DNA from 2 places in the Alkalihalobacillus sp. NPDC127517 genome. Region 1 is predicted to be linked to the other one. Evidence: riboswitches for the same ligand, from Rfam matches in the RefSeq annotation. Region 1 holds a riboswitch; the other holds the start of a gene.
What was found. Region 1 has a riboswitch for FMN ahead of ACQKKO_RS00485 (DMT family transporter). Riboswitches for the same ligand answer to the same signal wherever they lie in the genome.
Positions count from the first base shown of each region.

Region 2: it holds a riboswitch for FMN, as region 1 does, so the genes downstream of both, ribD (bifunctional diaminohydroxyphosphoribosylaminopyrimidine deaminase/5-amino-6-(5-phosphoribosylamino)uracil reductase RibD) here and ACQKKO_RS00485 (DMT family transporter) in region 1, are expected to answer to the same signal.

Region 1 is NZ_JBNNQX010000001.1:97,434-105,759, reverse strand. Features, by position in the region: gene ACQKKO_RS00495 (Zn-dependent hydrolase) at 1-344, shown strand, start outside; gene ACQKKO_RS00490 (pyridoxal-phosphate-dependent aminotransferase family protein) at 358-1,587, shown strand; gene ACQKKO_RS00485 (DMT family transporter) at 1,623-2,585, opposite strand; FMN riboswitch at 2,766-2,906, opposite strand; gene uvrB (excinuclease ABC subunit UvrB) at 3,141-5,126, shown strand; gene uvrA (excinuclease ABC subunit UvrA) at 5,131-8,007, shown strand; gene ACQKKO_RS00470 (DUF4097 family beta strand repeat-containing protein) at 8,083-8,326, shown strand, end outside.
Region 2 is NZ_JBNNQX010000006.1:38,809-47,134, forward strand. Features, by position in the region: partial or broken gene ACQKKO_RS09165 (DMT family transporter) at 1-40, shown strand, start outside; gene ACQKKO_RS09170 (superoxide dismutase) at 294-1,172, opposite strand; gene scpB (SMC-Scp complex subunit ScpB) at 1,377-1,961, opposite strand; gene ACQKKO_RS09180 (segregation/condensation protein A) at 1,958-2,722, opposite strand; gene ACQKKO_RS09185 (DUF309 domain-containing protein) at 2,855-3,397, shown strand; gene ribH (6,7-dimethyl-8-ribityllumazine synthase) at 3,423-3,893, opposite strand; gene ACQKKO_RS09195 (bifunctional 3,4-dihydroxy-2-butanone-4-phosphate synthase/GTP cyclohydrolase II) at 3,916-5,121, opposite strand; gene ribE (riboflavin synthase) at 5,146-5,787, opposite strand; gene ribD (bifunctional diaminohydroxyphosphoribosylaminopyrimidine deaminase/5-amino-6-(5-phosphoribosylamino)uracil reductase RibD) at 5,789-6,871, opposite strand; FMN riboswitch at 7,051-7,195, opposite strand; gene prpB (methylisocitrate lyase) at 7,274-8,182, opposite strand; gene ACQKKO_RS09215 (bifunctional 2-methylcitrate dehydratase/aconitate hydratase) at 8,200-8,326, opposite strand, start outside.

The sequences.
Region 1 (8,326 bases):
ATCAATTTGAAGCAATCATTCATCAATTTAAAGAGGTAGCTAAGCAAAATGAAATGGAGATGAGCCAAGATTGTTGGTTACAGATCGAACCAGTCCATTTAAGCGATGTGTTTGTTGAACAAGCATTATCTCATGCAGACACGCTCGGCTTCTCCTCTCAAAAAATGGTGAGTGGGGCAGGGCACGATGCACAGGTTTTTGGATTAACCTGTCCAACCTTGCTTTTATTTGTACCAAGTCAAAAGGGAATTAGTCATTCTCCTGAAGAATGGACAGAACCAGAATCACTCGAAAAAGGACTTCAACTTTTAAAAGCACAGCTTTACACGCTTGCTTATGAATAGGAGGTATCATTTTATGTATCAAGATTTATCAACTCCTTTGCGCACAATTTTAACACCGGGGCCAGTCGAGGTTGATCCGAGAGTATTGCGTGTTATGTCGACACCCATCGTCGGTCAATTCGATCCAGCCTTTACAAAGGTTATGAATGAAGTGATGGATATGCTGCGTCAATTATTTCAGACAAAAAATCAATGGGCATTTCCAGTTGATGGCACGTCACGCTCTGGAATTGAGGCCATGCTTTGTAGTGTTATTCATCCTGGCGACGTTGTTCTTGTACCCGTTTATGGTCGCTTCGGAAATCTGTTAATTGAAATCTGTGAACGATATGGAGCAACTGTGGAGGTCATAGAAAAAGAGTGGGGTAGCGTATTTGAGCCAGCGGAAATTATTGAAGCGATGAACGAAGTCAATCCAGATATTGTTGCACTAGTGCATGCCGAAACATCAACTGGCCGTATGCAGCCATTAAAAGAAGTTGGGGAGGCATGCCGCAAGCAAGAGGTCTTATTCATTGTAGACGCCGTAGCTTCAATTGGTGGAGCAGATGTTCGAGTGGATGAATGGTGCATCGATGGATTAATCGCTGGTACTCAAAAATGCTTATCCGTGCCTTCTGGTCTCGCTCCACTAACGTACAATAAACGAATTGAAGAACGGATTGCTAAACGGAAGAAAGTAGAGAGGGGAATTGCAACAGAAGAGGAGCTTAAATTGACCAATCACCAATTTATTCGAAGTAATTACTTTGACTTATCCATGCTTCAAGATTATTGGGGACCTCGTCGTTTAAATCACCACACAGAAGCGACTTCCATGCTTTATGCGCTGCGTGAGGGATTACGTTTAGTATTAGAAGAAGGGTTAGAAGAGCGCTTTAAGCGTCATGCTTATCATGAAAAAGCATTAATGATCGGACTTGATGAGATGGGATTAGAGCGATTTGGAGATGACGCAGTTAAACTCCCAACCGTTACATGTATTAAGGTGCCTGAAGGTGTGAAAGCCGATGAGGTCAGAAGTACATTACTTGAGATGTTTGGTATTGAGATTGCTAGTTCATTTGGACCTCTTCACGGAAAGATTTGGCGAATTGGAACAATGGGGTATAGCTGTCGAAGAGAAAATATTCTCGCTGTTTTAGGTGCACTAGAGGGCGTACTAGTCTATTACGGTGTGCCAATAAAGAAAGGTAGGGCTCTTGAAGCGGCTATCCGCTATTATGCAGAGGAACAAAATTAAAGCCAGAATGGACCCGGTCCATTCTGGCTTTTTTGTTAGGATGTTTTTGATAGTACTGGTGCAGGATCCTTTGAAATAGGTGCAATAATCTCACGTTGCTTAGAGATTGTAAAGAGTACAACCCAAATCAAAATGAATCCAGTGAACTGAGCAGCAGTGACGCTTTCTTGGAAAACCAGCCAGTTCACAATCATACCAGTCATCGGGAAGCTTAGTTCAGCGAGTGTTGCTACACTTGCTTTAGTATTCGTTAATCCTTTGTAATATAGCAGCATACTGAACAAACCTGGTAACAACGCAGATACTAAGAGGTTTACACCAATTAACGTCATACTAACGGAATCACTAGGTAGTGTCCAAGCAGCATTTTGGATGAGCATGATGACTGTTATAAATGGAATAGCTAATACAAATCGTAAAGAAGTGACTGTTTCAAACTTCATTTGCTTTAGCAATAAACGACCCATTACGGTTGACCCACCCCATAGTGCTGCGGCACCTAATGAAAGAATACTTCCCATTTGAATGACTTCACCCATATGACCAAGAGGTAATGAGAAGCCAAACGTTAAAAAGTATGTTCCAATCAAGGCGACAATAACAAGAGGTGTAAAGTGACGTGGAAACATCTCTTTTAATAAAATTCGAGCGAGAACAATCGCAAACAATGGCTGCATTTTCTGAAGCAACAAGACAGCATTAATATTTCCGTATGTTAGCCCAGCCGTAAATAATAATGTAGCTAAGGCTGACCCTCCCCAAGAAATGAAAAGCAAAGCACCAATGTGACTTTTTTTCAGTCCTCTTAATTCCCGGCGATTAAACCAGAGAATAGGAATCGTAATAAAAGCAAGTAAGATGTGTTCAATAAAGACAATTTGTGCAGATGTTAATGTATCAAGAAGTAACACACGAAAGAGCGGGTTAACGCCCCAGAAGGCAGCACCTATGACGATGAGCCAAAACGTGTTTTTTGATTTCAGTCCTGTTTGTTCCATGATTCAAACCCCTTTTAGTAGTTTGAATATGGGATCGTTCGTAAGAAATAAAAAAGATGCATGGATTTCGCTTGTTCTGATTAACCCGATCAACTTAGTAGACAATCAGGGCTTGAAGTCAGAAAAAGCACAAATAAGCATGCATCTTCAAATAGGTACACTTAAAGAAAGTGAACTATTTATTATCTTCTCCCATCCGGACTTTAACCGTCGGCTCTGGAATTACACCAGATCAGTCCAAACTGCAAGCAGCTGGAGTCGCGGGCTTTGTTTAAAAAACATCACCGCCGGTCAGGAATTACACCTGCCCCGAAGATCCATATTCTTTTTTCATTTCGATAATTCATATCATAGCTCACCCATCTGAATTCGTCCAGTAAAAAGTTTTGCCATTTTTATTCTTTGAAGAAACGGGTATGGATGGTTTATAGAGTATGTGAGTGTCTTACATTGGCTACAATAATGGGGGTACGAACGTTCGCTTTTTTGTGTGTATTTCATCTAATTATGATATACTTAATCATGTGATCATATGTTCGATTAGGAGGCTGGCTTGTGGAACAGAAAGAATTTGAACTTGTTTCTGATTATGAACCTCAGGGTGATCAGCCAGAAGCAATTAAAACGATAGTTGAGAAGTTAAATAGTGGTGAAAAGTTTCAAACGTTACTTGGAGCAACGGGTACCGGTAAGACATTCACCATGTCAAATGTGATTAAGCAAGTCAATAAGCCGACGTTAATTATGGCTCATAATAAAACACTTGCTGGTCAGTTATATAGTGAGTTCAAAGAATTTTTTCCGAATAATGCGGTGGAGTATTTTGTTAGTTACTACGATTATTATCAGCCGGAAGCGTATGTGCCAAGTTCTGATACATTTATAGAAAAAGACGCAAGTATTAATGATGAAATTGATAAGCTTAGACACTCTGCTACAAGCTCATTGTTCGAACGAAACGATGTCATCATTGTTGCGAGTGTTTCGTGCATTTATGGTCTAGGTTCCCCGACGGAGTATAGAGACCTTGTTTTATCATTACGAGTAGGAATGGAGCTTGATCGCAACGAGCTATTACGCAAGCTGGTTGATATCCAATATGATCGAAATGATATTAACTTTACTCGTGGTACATTCCGCGTGCGTGGAGACGTAGTTGAAATTTTCCCGGCCTCTCGTGACGAGCAGTGTATTCGTGTAGAGCTTTTTGGAGACGAAATTGACCGGATTACCGAGGTAGATGCCCTTACAGGAGAAGTAAGAGGCGAGCGAAAGCATGTAGCGATCTTTCCTGCATCTCACTTCGTTACGCGTGAAGAAAAGCTAAAGCGTGCCATGGCAAATATTGAGGCAGAGCTTGAAGAACAGCTTAAGAAAATGCAAGAAGAAGGAAAATTGCTGGAAGCTCAGCGCTTGGAACAACGAACAAGGTATGACTTAGAAATGATGGCTGAAATGGGTTTTTGTTCAGGAATTGAAAACTATTCACGTCATCTGACATTAAGAGAATCTGGTGCAACTCCATACACATTGATGGATTTCCTTCCAGATGACTACCTATTAATTATGGATGAATCTCATGTAACGCTCCCGCAGGTTCGTGGAATGTTTAATGGAGATAAAGCACGTAAAGAAATCCTAGTAAATCACGGATTCCGTTTACCGTCTGCTTTAGATAACCGTCCATTACGGTTTGAGGAGTTTGAAGAAAAGGTTAATCAGGTTGTCTATGTATCAGCTACTCCAGGACCTTACGAGCTCGAAAAAACGCCAGATATGGTTCAGCAAATTATCAGGCCGACTGGATTGCTTGATCCAACGATTGATGTACGGCCAAGTGAAGGTCAGATTGATGACCTTGTTGGAGAGATTCATGACCGGATGGCTCGCAACGAGCGTGTGCTGGTGACAACCTTGACGAAAAAAATGTCTGAAGACTTAACGGATTATCTTAAGGAGCTTGGCATTAAAGTAAGATATCTTCACTCTGAAATAAAAACGCTTGAACGAATTGAAATCTTAAGGCAGCTGCGTTTAGGTACATTTGATGTGCTGGTTGGGATTAACTTACTCCGAGAAGGTCTAGATATTCCTGAAGTCTCACTTGTAACCATTCTCGATGCAGATAAGGAAGGCTTCTTACGAGCGGAACGATCGCTTATTCAAACGATCGGGCGTGCTGCACGTAATGCGAACGGGCACGTCATTATGTACGCGAACAAGATTACGAATTCAATGAGGGTCGCTCTTGACGAGACGGAGCGTAGACGAACGATTCAGAAGGCCTTTAATGAAGAACACGGAATCACTCCTCAAACGATTCAAAAGAAAGTGCCTCAGGTCATTCAGGCAACTTATGCTGCAGAGGATACAGAGGATTATGCTGCATCTGCTGCTCCAAAAACAAAACTAAGCAAACAAGATAAGGCGGCTATGATTGAGCGTCTTGAAGCCGAAATGAAGCAAGCCGCAAAAGACCTTAACTTCGAACGAGCGGCAGAATTACGAGATATCGTGATTCAAATGAAAGCGGAAGGGTGAGCACATGGCACAGGAAAATATCATTGTAAAAGGAGCTCGATCCAACAATTTAAAGGATATCGATGTGACGATCCCAAGGGATAAGCTTGTTGTTTTAACAGGTTTATCTGGTTCAGGAAAATCGTCACTCGCTTTTGATACGATTTATGCTGAGGGGCAGAGACGTTACGTTGAGTCTCTGTCTGCTTATGCCAGACAATTTTTAGGTCAAATGGATAAACCGGATGTTGATTCGATTGATGGGTTATCACCGGCCATTTCCATCGATCAAAAAACAACAAGCCGTAACCCTAGATCGACAGTTGGTACTGTAACGGAGATTTATGATTACCTACGATTATTATATGCGCGGATCGGGCGACCGTATTGTCCAGATCATGGTAATGAAATCTCCTCACAGACGATCCAAGAAATGGTGGACCGCCTGTTAGGGTTTCCTGAACGCACAAAAATGCAAATTCTAGCTCCGCTTGTATCTGGCCGAAAAGGGACGCATGTGAAAGTACTTGAGGACCTAAAGAAGCAAGGCTATGTGCGTGCACGAATTGATGGAGAAATGCATGAGGTTGCTGAAGAGATTGAACTGGAAAAGAATAAAAAACATACAATTGAAGTTGTAATTGACCGCGTTGTTATTAAAGAAGGAATTAACAGCCGCCTTGCTGACTCGTTGGAAACCGCGCTTCAGCTTGCAGATGGACGAGTACTTGTGGATGTGATTGACGGAGAAGAAATTTTATTTAGTCAGCATTATGCATGTCCAATCTGTGGCTTTTCAATCCCGGAGCTTGAACCTCGCTTATTTTCATTTAACAGTCCTTATGGTGCATGTGGAAGCTGTGATGGACTTGGTACAAAGCTTGAGGTAGATGTGGATTTAGTGATCCCTGATCCTTCTAGAACGTTAAAAGAGCACGCCATTTCCCCTTGGGAACCGATAAGTTCTCAATATTACCCTCAGTTGCTTGAAGCAGTGTGTGATCACTTCGGCATTGATATGGACACTCCTGTGGAAAAGTTACCATCTACACAAATGGATAAAATCCTTAAAGGGAGTGGTAAGGAAAAGATCTTTTTCCACTATGAAAATGAATTTGGCCGTGTACGCGAAGGAACCATTGAATTTGAAGGTGTACTAAAGAATATCTCACGTCGTTATCATGAGACAAGCTCTGATTACATTCGTGAGCAAATGGAAGGCTATATGCGTCAGAAGCCTTGTCCGACTTGTAAAGGTTATCGATTAAAGAAAGAAGCGTTAGCAGTAAAGGTAAATGAGAAGCATATTGGTGAAGTGACGAAAATGTCCATTAAGGAAGCTCAACACTTTATTACTCATTTAGACCTTACACCAAAGGAGAAATCAATCGGTGCGTTAATTTTAAAAGAAATCTATGATCGAGCGGAATTTCTCATTAACGTAGGACTTGATTATCTAACCTTTTCACGTGCCGCCGGAACACTTTCTGGCGGGGAAGCGCAGCGTATTCGTTTAGCTACGCAAATTGGGTCATCATTGATGGGGGTTCTGTATATTCTTGATGAGCCATCGATTGGTCTTCATCAACGAGATAATGATCGATTAATTCGAGCTCTTGAGCAGATGCGTGACTTAGGTAACACACTTATAGTAGTTGAGCATGATGAAGACACAATGATTGCTGCTGACTACATTATAGATGTTGGACCGGGTGCCGGGGTGCACGGTGGAACAATTACTGCTGCAGGTACACCTAATGAAATTATGGCGGATGAACAGTCATTAACCGGACAATATTTATCTGGGAAAAAGTTTATCCCTGTTCCTGAGAAGAGAAGAGAGCTAACAGGACGCAAGTTTACTGTGAAAAATGCAACGGAAAACAACTTAAAAAATGTAACAGTCAGTTTTCCGCTAGGTGTTTTTGCTGCAGTCACAGGTGTGTCCGGCTCCGGAAAAAGTACATTAGTTAATGAAATTGTGCATAAGTCACTTGCTCACTCTATCCACCGTGCGAAAGAAAAACCGGGTGCGCATAAAGAGATCACAGGAACAAATGAAATTGATAAAGTCATTGATATTGATCAATCTGCGATCGGCCGGACACCACGTTCCAATCCAGCTACGTATACGGGTGTGTTTGATGACATCCGAGATGTGTTTGCTATGACCAATGAAGCGAAAGTACGTGGATACAAAAAAGGTCGTTTTAGTTTTAACGTAAAAGGCGGACGTTGTGAAGCGTGTCGTGGAGACGGAATCATCCGGATTGAGATGCACTTCCTTCCTGACGTATATGTTCCATGTGAGGTTTGTGATGGGAAGCGATACAACCGGGAAACACTTGAAATTACGTATAAAGGAAAAACGATTGCAGATGTTTTAGAGATGACAGTTGAAGAAGGACTTGAATTTTTCACGAATATCCCTAAGATTAAGCGTAAGATTCAAACCTTGGTTGATGTAGGTCTTGGCTATATCCGACTTGGTCAGCCGGCCACAACGATTTCAGGTGGAGAAGCACAGCGTGTAAAATTAGCTTCTCAACTTCATAAAAGAGCGACGGGTCGTACACTTTATATTTTAGATGAACCGACTACTGGCTTGCATACAGAAGACATCGGCCATCTCTTGCATGTACTCCAGCGTTTGGTAGATAATGGAGATACGGTACTTGTCATCGAGCACAATCTTGATGTGATAAAAACCGTTGATCATATTATTGATCTTGGTCCAGAAGGTGGAGATAAAGGTGGAACGATTGTGGCAGAGGGAACCCCTGAAGAGGTTGCAGCTGTGTCGGCATCTTACACTGGTCAATACTTGGATCCGATCTTAAAACGAGATAAAGAGAGAATGCGTGTCAGACTTGAGCAAAAAGAATTACAACAACAATCTTAATTCCTTGAAACATTTCTGCCCGAAGCCACGTATAGACTAGTAAGAATAACTAAATGTACCTGGAGGAGTGAAAGCATGGAAGAGAAAAAAATGATCCTGAAGATGATCGAAGATGGCAAGGTAACAGCTGAAGAGGGAATAAAGTTACTACAAGCGATTGAAAAGGACGACTCAACATCAAACTCCACTCAACTTTCAACAGAAGTGAACTGGGAAAAAGGGAATGAATCACGAGAAAACAAGTCAAAGTCATCAGACGCAGGTTCATACGCGACTAAGTTCACAGACTTTGTTGAAACAGCTTTTAAGAAAATTAAAG
Region 2 (8,326 bases), on a different contig from region 1:
GAATACCAAAAAGATCACGCTAATGCAGAAAGCTTCATAGTAAAAAAAGGTCGGGACATTACATGAATGTAGATAGCAAAACACGAACATAGTATAATACCCGCTACAGGAGAATCCCTCACTTTCTGCGGAAAAGGCGCAGCTACAGTGTCTCACCATTTTTTTACCGCAGGAGTTTAGGTTCTCCTTTCGCTTGTTGTGCAATAATACGAATGGCGAATGATTCAATCGTAGAATCATTCGCCATTTTTTCATTCATTTTTAGTTTTTTCTCAGGTTCTTTTTTCGGGGGCTTAATAGGGCTGCCAGCGTAGTTTCTTTGCTTCGGCGAATCGTTTGGAAACCTCTTTCCAGTTCACAACATTCCACCATTGCTCGATGTAATCCTTACGAACATTTTTGTATTTTAAATAATACGAGTGTTCCCATACATCCAACACGAGCAGCGGCACTTGGTCTTGCTGAGAAAGGTTTTGATGCTTCTCTGCTTGTAGAATTTCCAATCGGTGAGCCCTTGGACTCCAAACAAGAATCGCCCAGCCCCCTCCTTCTACTTTTTCAGCCGCGGCAGAGAAATGAGCCTTAAACTGCTGAAAGTTGCCAAAGTCCTTTTGAATTTGACTTGCAAGCTCCCCCATTGGCGCTCCGCCGCCATCTGGAGACATAACCATCCAAAACAGGGTGTGTAAATAATGACCTGCCCCGTTAAACGCAAGCTCTCTCTCCCAATGCTTCACTAAATCAAAGTTACCTGTTCTTCTCGCCTGCTGAAGCTCCAACTCTGCTTTGTTTAAATCATCTACATATTTCTTATGCAGAATGTCATGGTGAATGCGCATCGTTTCTGTGTCAATATAAGGTTCTAATGCACCCGCTTCATAAGGCAGAGGCGGGAGTGTATGTCCACCGATCGGAACAGGATTCTCTTCAACTACACCGTTTTGCTGACTAAAATTTTGGAGAAGCTGCCATTGTCTATACGCTTCATCAGCTAACGTTACAATAAAGGCTTCATCATGAGAACGATAGGTCAGTCCCTCTCGCAAACGAAAGATCGCTTGTTCAAATGAATCCGTATTAACTTGATTGCGTTTGAATGACACTCTGTTCTCAAGCCATATCTGTTCCAAATGCTGAGCCCAATTTACAATGGTCTGAATGTATTCACTCAAAACAATGCCCCCTAGTTTTTCGTTTGGATTATTGTATGTGTGAATGCCTAAATTGTGATTAGGATTTTAATTGCTTAGACAAAACTAACACTAGAGTCTTATATTTTCCCTCCGCTAATAATACGAAATACAAAAAACGAATGATTCGATGGTTGAATCATTCGTCTTTTTAAATAAACATTCAGTTTTGCCATAGCAAGTCTCTTATTCGCCTTCTGTTTCGTTCATTTTCTGAAAGAAAAGGTCGGCTTCATCTTCGGAAAATTCTTCGTCGCTTCCTTCAGGTAAAGGAGGAAGCTCTGAAAGATCTGTTAGTCCAAAATGGTCTAAAAAATAATCTGTTGTACCGTATAGAATGGCCCGTCCTGTCCCAGAGACCCTTCCCACGTCTGTGACTAGAAGCTTTGAAACAAGTGATTGAAGTGATTTCTCTGACTTTACCCCTCTTACTTCGTCAATCTCAACTCTAGTAATTGGTTGTTTATAGGCAACGATTGCGAGCGTTTCAAGTGCTGCCCGTGATAAGCCTGAATGGATAGGCGAAGAAGCGAGCTTCTTAAAATAGGTTGTGTGTTCTGGAAGCGTTGCAAGCTTTAGAACACCAGCTGTTTCAATGAGCTGCAACCCTCGATTCGAGTCAGAAAATGATTGCTTTAAACTTGTAACAGCTGCATTTATATCACTTTCCTCTAGTTCTAGTACGTCTGACAGTTGCTGATAGGTTAACCCTTCATCTCCTGTCACAAAAAGCAGTCCTTCTATCACTGCATGTAACTCTTCTTTCTTCATGCATTAATCCCTCCGCCAGCCTGGTAAATCAAAATATCCGAAAAGTGATCGTGCTGTTCACAGCGAATAACGTTTGTCTTCATCAGCTCAAGTACCGCTAGAAACGTCACGACCAGCTGGCTTTTTTCACCTGATTCAAATAAGTCTTCAAATCGCTTGGGACCCTGAGTTTGGAAGATCAGGTTCATGACTTGATCCATCTTTTCTTCAATTGAATATTCTTGACTTTTAATTGTTCGTGTTTGTGGTGTACTAAATGTTTTGCGTTTCATTAATTTTTGATACGCTGATAACATATCAAACAATGAAACACCTTGTATCGCAAGATCTCTGCGTTCCTGCTCTGTTATGTATGGATCAAGATCCTCTGGTGGTTTTGTATGAATCAAGCTGCGCTCTTGTTCTTTATCCTTAAGCGTCTCAGCTGCTTCTTTGTATTTACGGTACTCAATTAACTGAAACATTAATTCTTCTCGCGGATCGTCTTCCACGTCCATCGACCATTCGTCCTCAAACAGCTCCGTCGATTCCTTTGGTAGGAGCATTTTGCTTTTTATCGCAAGTAATGTTGCCGCCATTACTAAATATTCGCTTGCTATATCTAATTCAAGATCATTCATTGTATGAATATAGTGCAAATATTGATCGGTAATCCGAGCAACGGGTATATCATAGATATCTACTTCTTCTTGATTAATTAAATGCAGGAGAAGGTCTAATGGTCCTTCAAATGCATCAACTTTTACACTATAGGAATTCATTTATATCACGGCCTTTTGCATACGTTCAATTGGAGTATACCATACTTACGATTATGGTGGAACGCTTGCTATTTAAGAGCTACAGTTGGTATATTGAATCCATTAAGGTTGTTTGAACGTGGAGGTTTGATTATGCAATATCCTAAAGCCTATCTTGAATTTCTGATCTATTTTCATACAGATCGAGATTATTTTGAATGTCATGAAGTACTAGAAGAACATTGGAAGACTACGCCTCGCCAAAAGGAAGATCAATATTGGGTCGCTCTTATTCAACTGGCCGTCGGACTTTATCACGAGCGACGTGGAAATATTCCAGGCGCAAAGAGAATGTTGTCGAGTTCATTGCGAATCATTGATAATGATCCGCTTGCTTTCAACATGCTAGGTTTAAATACCCCGAAACTTATAAAATTGATAAATGAACGTTTGATCCAAATTGAACAATCTGCATCGTTTTTAGATATGGATTTACCCATCGATGACCCTCAATTACTTAAGGAGTGTTATTCCGCTTGTGAAGATAAGAAGCTAGTCTGGTGTGCACCGAGTATGCTTGATAGAGGAGAACTTGTTCATAAGCATTCGCGGAGAGATCGAAGTGAAGTCATTGCCGAACGTGCACTTCAATTAAAAAAACGAAGAGACTCAAAACAAAACCCACTGGACAATTAATCATCATCCAGTGGGTTTAACTTTTTTAAGCGTCAATTGCTCGGCTTAGATTAGCCATCTCAATGGCAGCAATAGCCGTTTCTGCCCCTTTGTTTCCAGCTTTTGTACCTGCTCGTTCAATAGCTTGCTCAATCGTGTTTGTCGTTAATACGCCGAAGATGACTGGGATACCCGTAGATAAAGCCAGTGATCCTACGCCTTTAGCAGCTTCATTACAAACATAATCGAAGTGTGGAGTCGATCCTCTAATAACCGTACCCAGTGTTAAGATGGCATCGTATTTGCCAGTGTCAGCAAGCTTTTTAGCCGCGAATGGAATTTCAAATGCTCCTGGTACCCACGCTACTTCAACATCGGCTTCATTGACGCCGTGCCTTCTTAATACGTCCTCTGCACCAGATAGCAGCTTACTTGTAATGAATTCGTTAAACCTCGCTACAACAATCCCAATCTTTAATCCTTCTCCTGTTAACTTACCTTCATAAATCGTTCCCATTATACTCTCTCCTATCCTCTGTTTAAAATTTTAATAGATGACCTAATTTATCTGATTTGGTTTTCAAGTATTTCTTGTTTTCTTGAACATGTGGAAGCTGAATTGGCACACGTTCAACAACTTCTAAATCATAGCCAGAAAGGCCCGTAATTTTACGAGGGTTATTGGTTAACAGCCTCATTTTACGAACACCCAGATCCCGTAGAATTTGAGCACCAATTCCGTATTCTCTAAGGTCTGCTGGGAAACCCAGCTTTTCATTCGCTTCCACTGTATCATAGCCTTCTTCTTGAAGCTTGTATGCACGAAGTTTATTTAATAAGCCGATTCCTCTACCTTCCTGCCGCAAATACAATAACACCCCTCGGCCCTCTTCTTCAATCTGCTTAAGAGCAGCATGTAATTGAGGACCACAGTCACACCGGTGAGATCCAAATACATCACCCGTCAAACACTCAGAATGGACTCGCACTAGAACGGGGGCTTCTGTTGTAATGTCTCCTTTTACTAATGCGACACTTTCTTTTCCTTCTAACGTATCGGAGAATCCCACAATTTTAAATTCACCGTATGCTGTTGGAAGGACTGTTTCAATCTCTCTGGTTATGAGTGATTCTTTTTGGTGGCGGTAGCGAACAAGATCTTTAATCGTAATCATTTTTAATTGATGCTCGTCAGCTAGTTTACGAAGCTCAGGGACTCTCGCCATTGAACCGTCTTCGTTCATAATCTCACAAATGACGCCAGCTGGTCTTGAACCGGAAAGTCTCGCAAGATCAACGGCCGCTTCTGTGTGACCAACTCTTCTGAGAACACCACCGTCTTTAGCAATTAGCGGAAAAATATGACCTGGTCGTTTAAAGTCACCTGACTCAGTTGTAGCATCTGCCAGAGCCCGAACGGTATCTGAGCGCTCATGTGCCGATATACCTGTTGTACTCGTTTGATGATCAATTGATACCGTAAAGGCCGTTTCATGAGGATCCGTACTATTTTGTACCATCGGGCTTAACTGAAGATGAGATGCAATCTCTGAGCTTACAGGTGCACAAATCAATCCACGTCCATGAACAGCCATAAAATTAATAACCTCAGTTGTTGCCTGATCAGCGATTGCTACAAAATCCCCTTCATTCTCTCGATCTTCATCGTCACAAACAATGATGACCTTTCCTTGCTTTAATTCTGTAAGCGCTTCTTCTATCAGATCAAACGGTGATTTCTCCATACGTCCACTTCCTTCCCTCTGTTCCTATGATGTAAATCCGTGTTCTTTTAAGAATCCAGAGGTGATATTGCCTTGCCGAGGGTTCTCTAAAAATTGCTCAATGTATTTACCAACAAGGTCGCATTCGATATTCACGATGTCACCCACTTCTTTATTTCCAATAATTGTTTGTTCAACGGTGTGAGGAATAATGGAGATCGTAAAGCTTGTTTCATCCACGCCGAAAATTGTTAAGCTCGTGCCATCGACTGTGACGGAACCTTTATGTATCATGTACCGTCTTAATTCCTTAGAAACTTGAATGGTATAATAAATCGCATTTTGCTCACCCGTTTTCCGGACAATGGTTCCAATCCCATCAACATGACCTGATACAAAGTGTCCACCAAAGCGTCCGTTTGCATGCATCGCTCGTTCCAGGTTAACTTTGGAGTTTGTTTTTAATGCTTGAAGACTCGATGCCCGAACCGTCTCGGGCATAACGTCCACCACAAACTCGTGATCAGAGAAAGAGGTAACCGTTAAACAAACGCCGTTTACAGCAATGCTATCCCCTTCATATACATCTGTTAGAACTTCTTTAGCTGCAATGGTCATCACAATTGCTTCGCCTGTTTCATTCATAGCTTTAATCGTTCCAACTTCCTCAATAATTCCAGTAAACATATTAGTCTCTCCTCACTCTAGATGAAATCTTTATGTCATCTCCAAGCTGCGTAACGGATTGAATTGTCAACTGTAGTGCTTCATTTAAATTGGCTATTCCTTCTCCACCTACTACAGGAGAAGCGTGCGTTCCTCCAACAAGCTTTGGCGCGAAATATTGAACCATTTCGTTTACATAGCCTTCTTTAATAAAGCTGCCATGCATTTCTGCGCCACCCTCAATTAAAATCGTTTGAATATCACGTTTGCCAAGTTCAAGAAGCACTTCACCAATTGTTAGTGTTTCAAGGCGTATCACTTTCACATCTTGACTACTCAGCTGCTTCTCACGTTCCTCAGAGGCTGTGTTCAATGTAAAGATGAACGTTTCAGTCAGTTGATCCGTTACGATCCGTGCGTCAGCTGGTGTGCGTAGCTTTGAATCCAATACGACTCGCACAGGATGACGACTAACGGTTTCTTCAATTCGTGTGGTAAGTGATGGGTTATCTGCAAGCACCGTTCCAACCCCAACTAAAATCGCATCATTTTCATGCCTTAATCGATGTCCGTCCATCCGAGCTTCTGTGCCGGTGATCCACTTGCTTTCACCTGATACCGTTGCCGTTTTCCCATCTAAGGTTGAAGCCGATTTTAGTGTGACATAAGGGAGATGTGTCTTAATAAAGTGAAAAAAGGCACGATTTAAATCAAGAGCTTCCTCCTCACAGACCCCGACTTCAACCTCGATGCCTGCATCCTCCAGCATCTTGACTCCTTTTCCACCTACTTCGGGATTTGAGTCAACACATGCTACTACCACACGTTTAATACCAGATTCAATAATGCGCTTTGCACAAGGAGGGGTTCGGCCGTAATGACTACATGGCTCAAGTGTGACATAGATCGTTGCATCCTTTGCTTTCTCTTGTGCCATATTTAAGGCGTGAACCTCCGCATGTGCTTCTCCGGCCTTCAGGTGTGCGCCTGTTCCGACAATTCGTCCATCTGCTACCACGACTGCACCAACCATTGGATTGGGCGAAGTCTGCCCTTTGGCCGATTCGGCTAAGGTTAAAGCAAGTTTCATAAATTCTTGATCCATCTACATAACACCTCGTTCATAAAATAAGAAAAAACCTTGAAGGCATCGCTTCAAGGTTTGAATGAATAAGCATAGAATCGTACAGCAAATAAACATATTTAACGATGTTTGTTAAAAATGTGCTGCTCGAACAAGCGGTTTCTCCACACTTTTTTGTGTTCAAAAATCCGCTCGTTTGCTTTTTCCTTCTCCCATCCAGACTTTCACTGTCGGCTCTGGAGTTTCACCAGATCCACCGTTACACTAGGTGTAACGGGTCACGGACTAAGAGACTAACGCCTCATCACCGCCGGTCGGGATTTTCACCCGGCCCCGAAGCAAAAAGATATGAAGTTGTTTTGAATAATAGCACTAGCATTCTAAAAATGCAAGTAAACCACTCAAGATTAATGATATGTCATTCTACTGATCTTTTGAAAGAATTGTTTTTGCAATTTGCTGATCAAGCTCTTCAAATTGGTCATAAGAAATGGTCGCGTATAACTCACTTCGTTTTTGCATATGCTCAAGACTTTCTTTTTGTGTGCCTTGTTTTTTGATCTCGGAGAACACCACTTCATATGCTTTTGCAGCCACACGCATTGAAGTTACTGGATAGATCACCATATTAAATCCCCATATGCTAAATTCATCTGCTGTATAATAAGGAGTTTTTCCAAACTCAGTCATATTCGCGAGTAGCGGAGCATTCAGTTGCTTTGCGAACCACTTAAATTCTTCAGCCCCTTCTAATGCTTCTGGAAAAATGGCATCTGCCCCAGCTTCCATATACGCGAGACTTCGCTCCCTTGCCTCTTGCTTTCCTTCTACACCCCTAGCATCCGTTCTAGCTACAACGTAAAGAGTCGGCGCGACTTTCTTAATGGCTCTAATCTTTTGAACCATTTCTTCCGTTGAAACGAGTCGCTTCCCATTAAGATGCCCGCATTTCTTAGGCAGCTGTTGATCTTCAATTTGCACAGCTGCTACTTTTGCTTCAACCATTTCTGCTGCTGTTCTAGCAACGTTTAACACGCCTCCAAATCCAGTGTCAATGTCCACAAGCAATGGCAGATTCGTTGCACGTATAATATCTCGAGCCCGCTCTGCAACCTCATTTGACGTAATGAACCCAAGATCAGGTAATCCGCGGCTTGCTGTGTAGGCAGCGCCAGATAAGTATAAAGAATGAAAACCAGATTCCTTTGCCATGAGTCCTGCCATCGGATCGTGTGCACCTGGAATTTGAAGAATCGAATTTGCTGTAACAAGACTCGCAAACTCTTCAGCTAGTTCTTTTTGTGTACGCGGTTGATCAACAATCCAAGCCATATGTCACATTCCTCTCGTTAAGACGGTATAAACAGTTGTATAAGAGACGGAACCGTTAATTTTTCCACATTTGATTGCGTGGAGAACGCCTCTAGAATGCCCTCATATTGCTTTGGAGCAAAGTGCACCTGAAGATTCTGTTCA